DNA from 3 places in the Mucilaginibacter florum genome. Region 1 is predicted to be linked to each of the others. Evidence: riboswitches for the same ligand, from Rfam matches in the RefSeq annotation. Region 1 holds a riboswitch; each other region holds the start of a gene.

What was found. A riboswitch is a leader RNA that binds a small molecule or an ion and turns the genes downstream of it on or off. The one in region 1 is predicted to bind cobalamin.
Region 2: another riboswitch for cobalamin. It lies ahead of PQ461_RS11250 (ribonucleoside-diphosphate reductase small subunit); the one in region 1 lies ahead of metE (5-methyltetrahydropteroyltriglutamate--homocysteine S-methyltransferase).
Region 3: another riboswitch for cobalamin. It lies ahead of PQ461_RS11260 (TonB-dependent receptor plug domain-containing protein); the one in region 1 lies ahead of metE (5-methyltetrahydropteroyltriglutamate--homocysteine S-methyltransferase).

Annotation. Positions count from the first base shown of each region.
Region 1 covers NZ_CP117877.1:3,530,587-3,532,854, reverse strand. Annotated here, with positions in the region: gene metE (5-methyltetrahydropteroyltriglutamate--homocysteine S-methyltransferase) at 1-921, opposite strand, end outside; cobalamin riboswitch at 1,069-1,262, opposite strand; gene PQ461_RS15260 (hypothetical protein) at 1,705-1,932, opposite strand; gene PQ461_RS15255 (MFS transporter) at 1,959-2,268, shown strand, end outside.
Region 2 covers NZ_CP117877.1:2,635,331-2,637,598, forward strand. Annotated here, with positions in the region: gene PQ461_RS11245 (serine hydrolase) at 1-555, opposite strand, end outside; cobalamin riboswitch at 704-849, shown strand; gene PQ461_RS11250 (ribonucleoside-diphosphate reductase small subunit) at 969-1,940, shown strand; gene PQ461_RS11255 (ribonucleoside-diphosphate reductase subunit alpha) at 2,035-2,268, shown strand, end outside.
Region 3 covers NZ_CP117877.1:2,638,867-2,641,134, forward strand. Annotated here, with positions in the region: gene PQ461_RS11255 (ribonucleoside-diphosphate reductase subunit alpha) at 1-898, shown strand, start outside; cobalamin riboswitch at 974-1,177, shown strand; gene PQ461_RS11260 (TonB-dependent receptor plug domain-containing protein) at 1,271-2,268, shown strand, end outside.

The sequences.
Region 1 (2,268 bases):
GTAATCATTCTTCCAAACGTTACGGCCATCGATAACACCTAATGATAATTGCAGATTTGCAGGCATCAACGCTAATACTTCATCTAACTGTTCTGGTGCGCGTGCCAGGTCAATGTGTAATGCCTGTACTGGCAGGTTAACTGCTAAAGGCGCATTATCAAGCAGGGCATCAAAGTAGGTTGCTACCAATAGCTTTACGCCACTTACGCGATTGGCTATTGCACGGTAGGCGTACTCAAAGGCCTCTTTCTCTTTTTTGCTGAGGTCCATTGCCAGGTAAGGCTCATCAAGCTGTACCCACTCGGCGCCATAATTTTTTAGCCTGTTAATTATGTCGACATAAACCGGAACCAGCTTCTTGATTAAATCTATCTTGTCGAAGCCGGCCTCCTTTTCTTTACCTAATAACAGGTAGGATACAGGGCCAATGATTACAGGCTTTGCTGCACCGCCAACATATTGTTTGGCGTGGTTAAACTCGGCGAACAGCTTTTCTGAAAACAGATTAAATTGCTGATCGGCAGTAAACTCAGGAACGATGTAATGATAGTTGGTATCGAACCATTTTGTCATTTCCATGGCCTTAATGTCGAGGCCATCTTTCTGATAACCACGTGCCATGGCAAAGTACATGTCGATCTCCTCATTACCTTTTACAGAAGCAACTACCGGAGAGTAACGTGCAGGGATTGCGCCAAGCAGCAGGCTCATGTCCAGCACATGGTCATAATAGCTGAAATCATTGCAGGGGATAAGATCGATACCTGCATCGAGCTGCAACTGCCAGTTGGCCTCCTTAATTTTGCGGGCGGCAGCATAAAGATCTTGCCTGGTGATTTTGCCCTGCCAGTACTGTTCGCTGGCTTTTTTGAGTTGACGGTGGCTGCCCATGCGTGGGAAACCAAGATTGTTTTTTAGCATACGCGTAAAACTTAGTTAAACATTAATTGAATTGATTAATGCTCCTTACGTTTCGGTATGCTTTCGGAAATGGGTAGAAATAAACACAACAGTGCAGCATAATACCGCCTGCTTGTCCATCGACTACTGCTTCAATCGCGAAAGCATTGGTCTTTTAACAGTACGGCAAGTATCCTGGCTTGTCCTTTTACCGTTACCTTCCCAACGCTTTGTGAGCGATAGTGGCTATTTACGGCGGCCTTTGTTAAGGCGGACTTACAGTTGCGCGACAGCCCATGATTTACACATGGTTCCTTCTTAGTCCCGGCGTTAACCGGAAACCTGTACTGCTGGAAGATTTTTTCTTATTGTAAAGAACGTTTAACAAATGTAAGTGATTTGCAGATGAAAAGATAATGTTTAGTTTGCGTATGTACTTTATGGTTTGAATAAGACTTTCTTTTTCTCCCCAAAAGAAAGTCACCAAAGAAAAAGTCGTGACTTTGGCCTTGTTGCTTTGTGCCAAAAGTAAGTTAGCAATACCTGTGCTTGCCGCAACAAGCCCGAGGTCACATTTAAAACGGTTATGTAAAGACAGTAATGAAATAAATTAAGGGTACAACCGATATATATAACAGCAAGCAGCTTCTGGCTGAAAGCCGGTAGATCTGGAGCGAATGCCGTTGTGGCGATTCCGGGATCGGACGGCTTTGCAGGAATAGCCCTGTGCGACAAAGAAGCCTTTTGCTGTTTTGGCCTTTTGGTTACTTTGTGGCTAAGACAAAGTAACAAGGTTTGATTTTCTTATTCATCAAACACGATATACCACTTGCTGTCATCATCTTTTGCATAGATCAGTCCGTCGCTCATTTCAAAAACGTCGCGGCCCTGCTTTTCACTAAACCATTGTTTCTTTTCATAAATGCGGATGCCGCCGTTTTCGCGTTGCAGGTATACCTGTAAGGCATGCATGGTTGGCGCAATTTCGTGCAACTGCTGGCTGTCGCCCTCTCTTACAAATGCTGAACTCATATTAAGCTAACACAGGCTATTTACAAATGTTGCCGATTGTTATTGAATTTGTATTTTTAGCAATGCAGCAACAAACAGCCGAAAGATCACAACTGGTTAGGCAACGTATTAAGTTAGTTATTGGTGGATCTGTCGGCAATTTGGTGGAGTGGTATGACTGGTATACCTACTCGGTGTTTGCGCTGTATTTTTCGGGTGCATTTTTTCCTGATGATAACGAGACTGTACGCTTGCTGAATACAGCAGGCATATTTGCCATCGGATTTTTAATGCGGCCTATCGGGGGGTGGATAATGGGTGCCTATGCCGACCGTAAAGGGCGTAAGGCAGCTTTAA
Region 2 (2,268 bases), 900 kb from region 1:
GCCAATAGCCAGCCGGCCGACTATGCGCGTACCATCCAAATGATACTTCTTCAACTTTTCATTGATCTCCTTCCGCCCAACAAATTCATAAAGGCGGTTATAAGCATCGTTGTCGCTAACTAAAAGTATCTTTTTAATATAATTTATCATGCTTGGCTTACCTGTAGCCGAACTGGTATCTGCATCTACTTTGGTTTGCCCGGCCCAAGCGCTGTCAGTAAGCATTTCAGCATTTTTAAGGCCTTTTGTATGTAAGCGGTTAGCTTTTTCTAAAGCAAAAATCAAGGTCGGCAGCTTAACAGTGCTTGCCGGGTAAAAGTAATGTTGCGGATTAAGCCTGTAAGTATATGTTTTAAAATGAGGAGAGTTATTTTTGTAGCGGTTTATCTGGGTGTAGATGATCTGCACCTCGTTATGCTGTGGGTGCATTAAAATACCGTTAAAATATTCCGGGTGTGCTTCCAGCAATTGCTTTAGCAAAACGGTATCAGCCTGTTGAGCAAATACTGCAGATGATGCGAAAATAAGTGCTGCTAATAAAAATTTTCTGAGCATAAAAATCAAAAAAGGCAATGTTAATAATTAGCCTGTGTAATCAGTTCATTTCAAACTTATTAAATTGTTTTTGATGTTAGCAAATTGTTATTTGTTAAAAACTTCCACATCAGATTTAGACACTTTAATGGTAGCTTTGAACTAAGTTCTAAACAACAATAATTTCGGTTTGCAGTAAGCTTGAAAAGCTAATGTGATCAAAAGGGAACCGTGCGAAAATCACGGGCTGACGTGCAACTGTGAAATGGCCTCAGGGCTATACAGCCAGACACCTGCCGGACTTATTAATTGTCAAAACTTTCACGAAATAAGGTTTTGTCAAGAGCCTCATAGCCGCCTCACTTACAAAGGTAATGGCGTTTCTGTCTCTTGTCAATTCCTGCAGCTTTATTAAGAAGATTAAGTTTATTGTTATGCCACAGGAAGAAGTATTGCTACAGGAAAACAAAGATCGGTTTGTGATCCTGCCCATTAATTATCCCAAAGTTTGGGAGATGTACAAAAAACATGAAGCCAGTTTCTGGACTGCCGAAGAAATAGATTTGGGCGGCGACCAAAAAGACTGGAATAATCTTAACGATGGTGAACGCCATTTCATTTCGCACATCCTGGCGTTTTTTGCTGCCAGTGACGGTATTGTTAACGAGAACCTTGCCGTTAACTTTATGAGCGAAGTGCAATTACCGGAAGCACGTTGTTTTTATGGTTTCCAGATCATGATGGAAAACATCCATTCAGAAACTTATGCTTTGCTAATTGATACATACATTAAAGACAGCGCAGAAAAAGACCGTTTGTTTCATGCAATTGATACTGTGCCATGTGTTAAAAAGAAAGCGGAGTGGGCCTTACGCTGGATTGAAAACGGCTCGTTTGCCGAGCGCCTTGTGGCTTTTGCTGCGGTTGAAGGTATCTTCTTTTCTGGTAGCTTCTGTTCCATCTTCTGGCTTAAAAAACGTGGCTTAATGCCGGGCTTAACCTTTAGCAATGAGCTCATTAGCCGTGATGAAGGTTTGCACTGCGAATTTGCCTGCCTGCTTTACAGCATGCTTAACAATAAACTTCCGCAAGAACAGGTACATGAGATCATTCGCGATGCTGTGGCCATTGAGAAAGAGTTTATTACCGATGCGCTTCCTGTAGACCTGATCGGTATGAATTCGCGCCTGATGCAGCAATATATCGAGTTTGTGGCCGACCGATGGCTGGATGAATTAGGTTATACCAAAATCTACAACGCTACCAATCCATTCGATTTTATGGAGATGATATCGTTGCAGGGCAAAACCAACTTCTTTGAAAAACGCGTAGGAGACTACCAAAAAGCAGGCGTATTATCTGCAAATAAAGAAACACAGGCGTTTTCGCTTGACGAGGATTTTTAAACCTCACCCAACCCTCTCCTATAGAAGAGGGATATTATTAATGACTATCAAAAAAATCAAAATAGCTCCCCTTTAGGGGAGTAAGGAGGGGTAAATGTTTGTACTAAAAAGAAACGGAAACAAAGAGAGCGTTAAGTTTGACAAAATCACTGCGCGCGTTCAAAAGCTGGCTTATGGTTTAAGCCCGCTTGTTGACCCAATTGATGTAGCTAAAAAGGTAATTGAAGGTTTGTATGATGGTGTTACCACTACAGAGCTGGACAACCTTGCAGCTGAAACAGCAGCTTCACTAACCACTAAGCACCCGGACTATGCCTTGCTTGCAAGC
Region 3 (2,268 bases), 890 kb from region 1:
AGGTGTACAAGGTTTGGCCGACGTTTTCATTATGCTTCGTTTGCCGTTTGAAAGCGAACTGGCAAGGGTATTAAACAAAAACATCTTTGAAACCATTTACTTTGCTTCAATGACAGCAAGTAAGGACCTGGCCATTGAGCAAGGCGCTTACGAAACCTTCAAAGGGTCACCGTTGTCAGAAGGTAAGTTCCAGTTCGACTTGTGGAACGTTGCACCAACCGATCGTCATGATTGGGCAAGCCTGCGTAAAGAAGTTGTTAAGCACGGTGTGCGTAACTCTTTACTGGTTGCGCCAATGCCTACTGCATCTACTTCGCAAATCTTTGGTAACAATGAGTGTTTCGAACCTTATACCTCAAACATTTACACCCGCAGGGTATTAAGCGGCGAGTTTGTGATTGTTAACAAACATTTATTGAAAGATCTTGTAAACCTTGGTTTGTGGAACAATACCATGAAGAATAAGATCATTGCAGCAAACGGTTCTATCCAGCATATCGACGAGATCCCTGCTGATCTTAAAGAACTTTACAAAACCGTTTGGGAAATTAAACAAAGAAGCCTGATTGATATGGCGGCAGATCGTGGCGCATTTATCTGCCAGTCGCAATCACTTAACCTGTTTGTTGACAGCCCTAACAATGCTAAGCTGACCTCGATGCACTTCCACGCATGGAAACGCGGTTTAAAAACAGGTATGTATTACCTGCGTACACAAGCAGCTACCCAGGCAGTACAGTTTACTGTTGAAAAACAAGGCAGTAAAGAGATGGAACCGGTTATACCAGCGCCAGAAGCATCAAACGTACAAATGAATGATTTAGACAGCATTGAACTAACCCAAACCAGCGGCCCGAGCTGCAGCATGGAAGAAGGTTGCGTTACCTGCTCATCTTAAGATATTTGTTTCAACCTACTCTTTAATTACCAACCCGGATGTAACAAAACATCCGGGTTTTGTTTTTCTATTTAGTACATTTGCACCGCTTTTAGGTTCTTTACAATACCTGTAAAGATTAAAAGGGAATCCGGTGTAAATCCGGAGCTGTCCCGCAGCTGTAAGTCCGGCTTAGTTAATTAAGCCTGTTGAACATCACGCCACTGTTTACGCTCGAAGTAACGGGAAGGCATCAACACAAGGACGAGCCAGAAGACCTGCCAAAAGTTTAGTTATTCACAGCTTTCGCGGACTGAAGCTTGGATGAAATGCCGTATTGCTATTGCAGTATTTCTATTCAATTATCTTTCGTGTTGCTGGCTTTTAAATAAAATGAAAAAGGCAGTAAGGCATATTTATATCCATAGCAAACCAAAAATGGTGATGCTGGCTGCTGCTTTAATATTTATTTCAGGAATTGCTAAAGCGCAAAAGGATACTACAAAAAAGCTAAAAGAGGTAAACATCAATGCTAACCGTTTGCCAAATGTGCAATCGGTAACACCGTCGCAGCAAATTAATAGTACGGATTTTAAGCATTATGCTGCTTTAACAGTTGCAGATATTGCCAATAATTTTGCCGGTGTTAATGTACGCGATTACGGCGGTATAGGCGGATTAAAAACTGTTTCTGTGCGCAGCCTTGGCGCTAACCATACCGGCGTTTTGTATGATGGCGTACTGCTAGATGATGCCCAAAACGGACAGATAGATCTAGGTAAATTCAACCTTTATAATATACAATCAATCAGTTTATATAATGCACAGCTACCAGGCATAGTACAACCGGCAAGGGCATTTGCTTCGGCGAGTATTTTAGATATTAAAACTGTACGGCCAGTACTTACAGCAGATAAACCTTATAAAATATTGGTGGGCAGCAATGTAGGTTCATTCAGTTTAATTAACCCGTACTTGCAGTGGCAACAACGTATCAGTAACAGGTTGTCGTTTATTATAAATAACAATTATACCAAAGCTGATGGCCATTATAAATACAAAGTCCATGGCGACGGAAGCGATACCCTGTCAACCCGTACCAATACTGATGTAAAAGCCTTACAAACAGATGCTTCTTTATATTGGACAAAAAGCGACAGTAACCGTTTTAAAGCACAGATTAACTATTATAATAGTGATAGGGGCTTACCCGGGCCGGTAATTTATTATACACAGACATCAAACCAAAGATTAAAAAATCGAGATTTTCTTGCTCAATCATCTTATGAATATTTTGCAAAAAGCAGTTTCCATCTGTTGTTAAATGCCAAGTATTCGCAAAACTATCTGAATTATTTAGACCCGGATTTCTTGAATAACAGCGGCGGTGC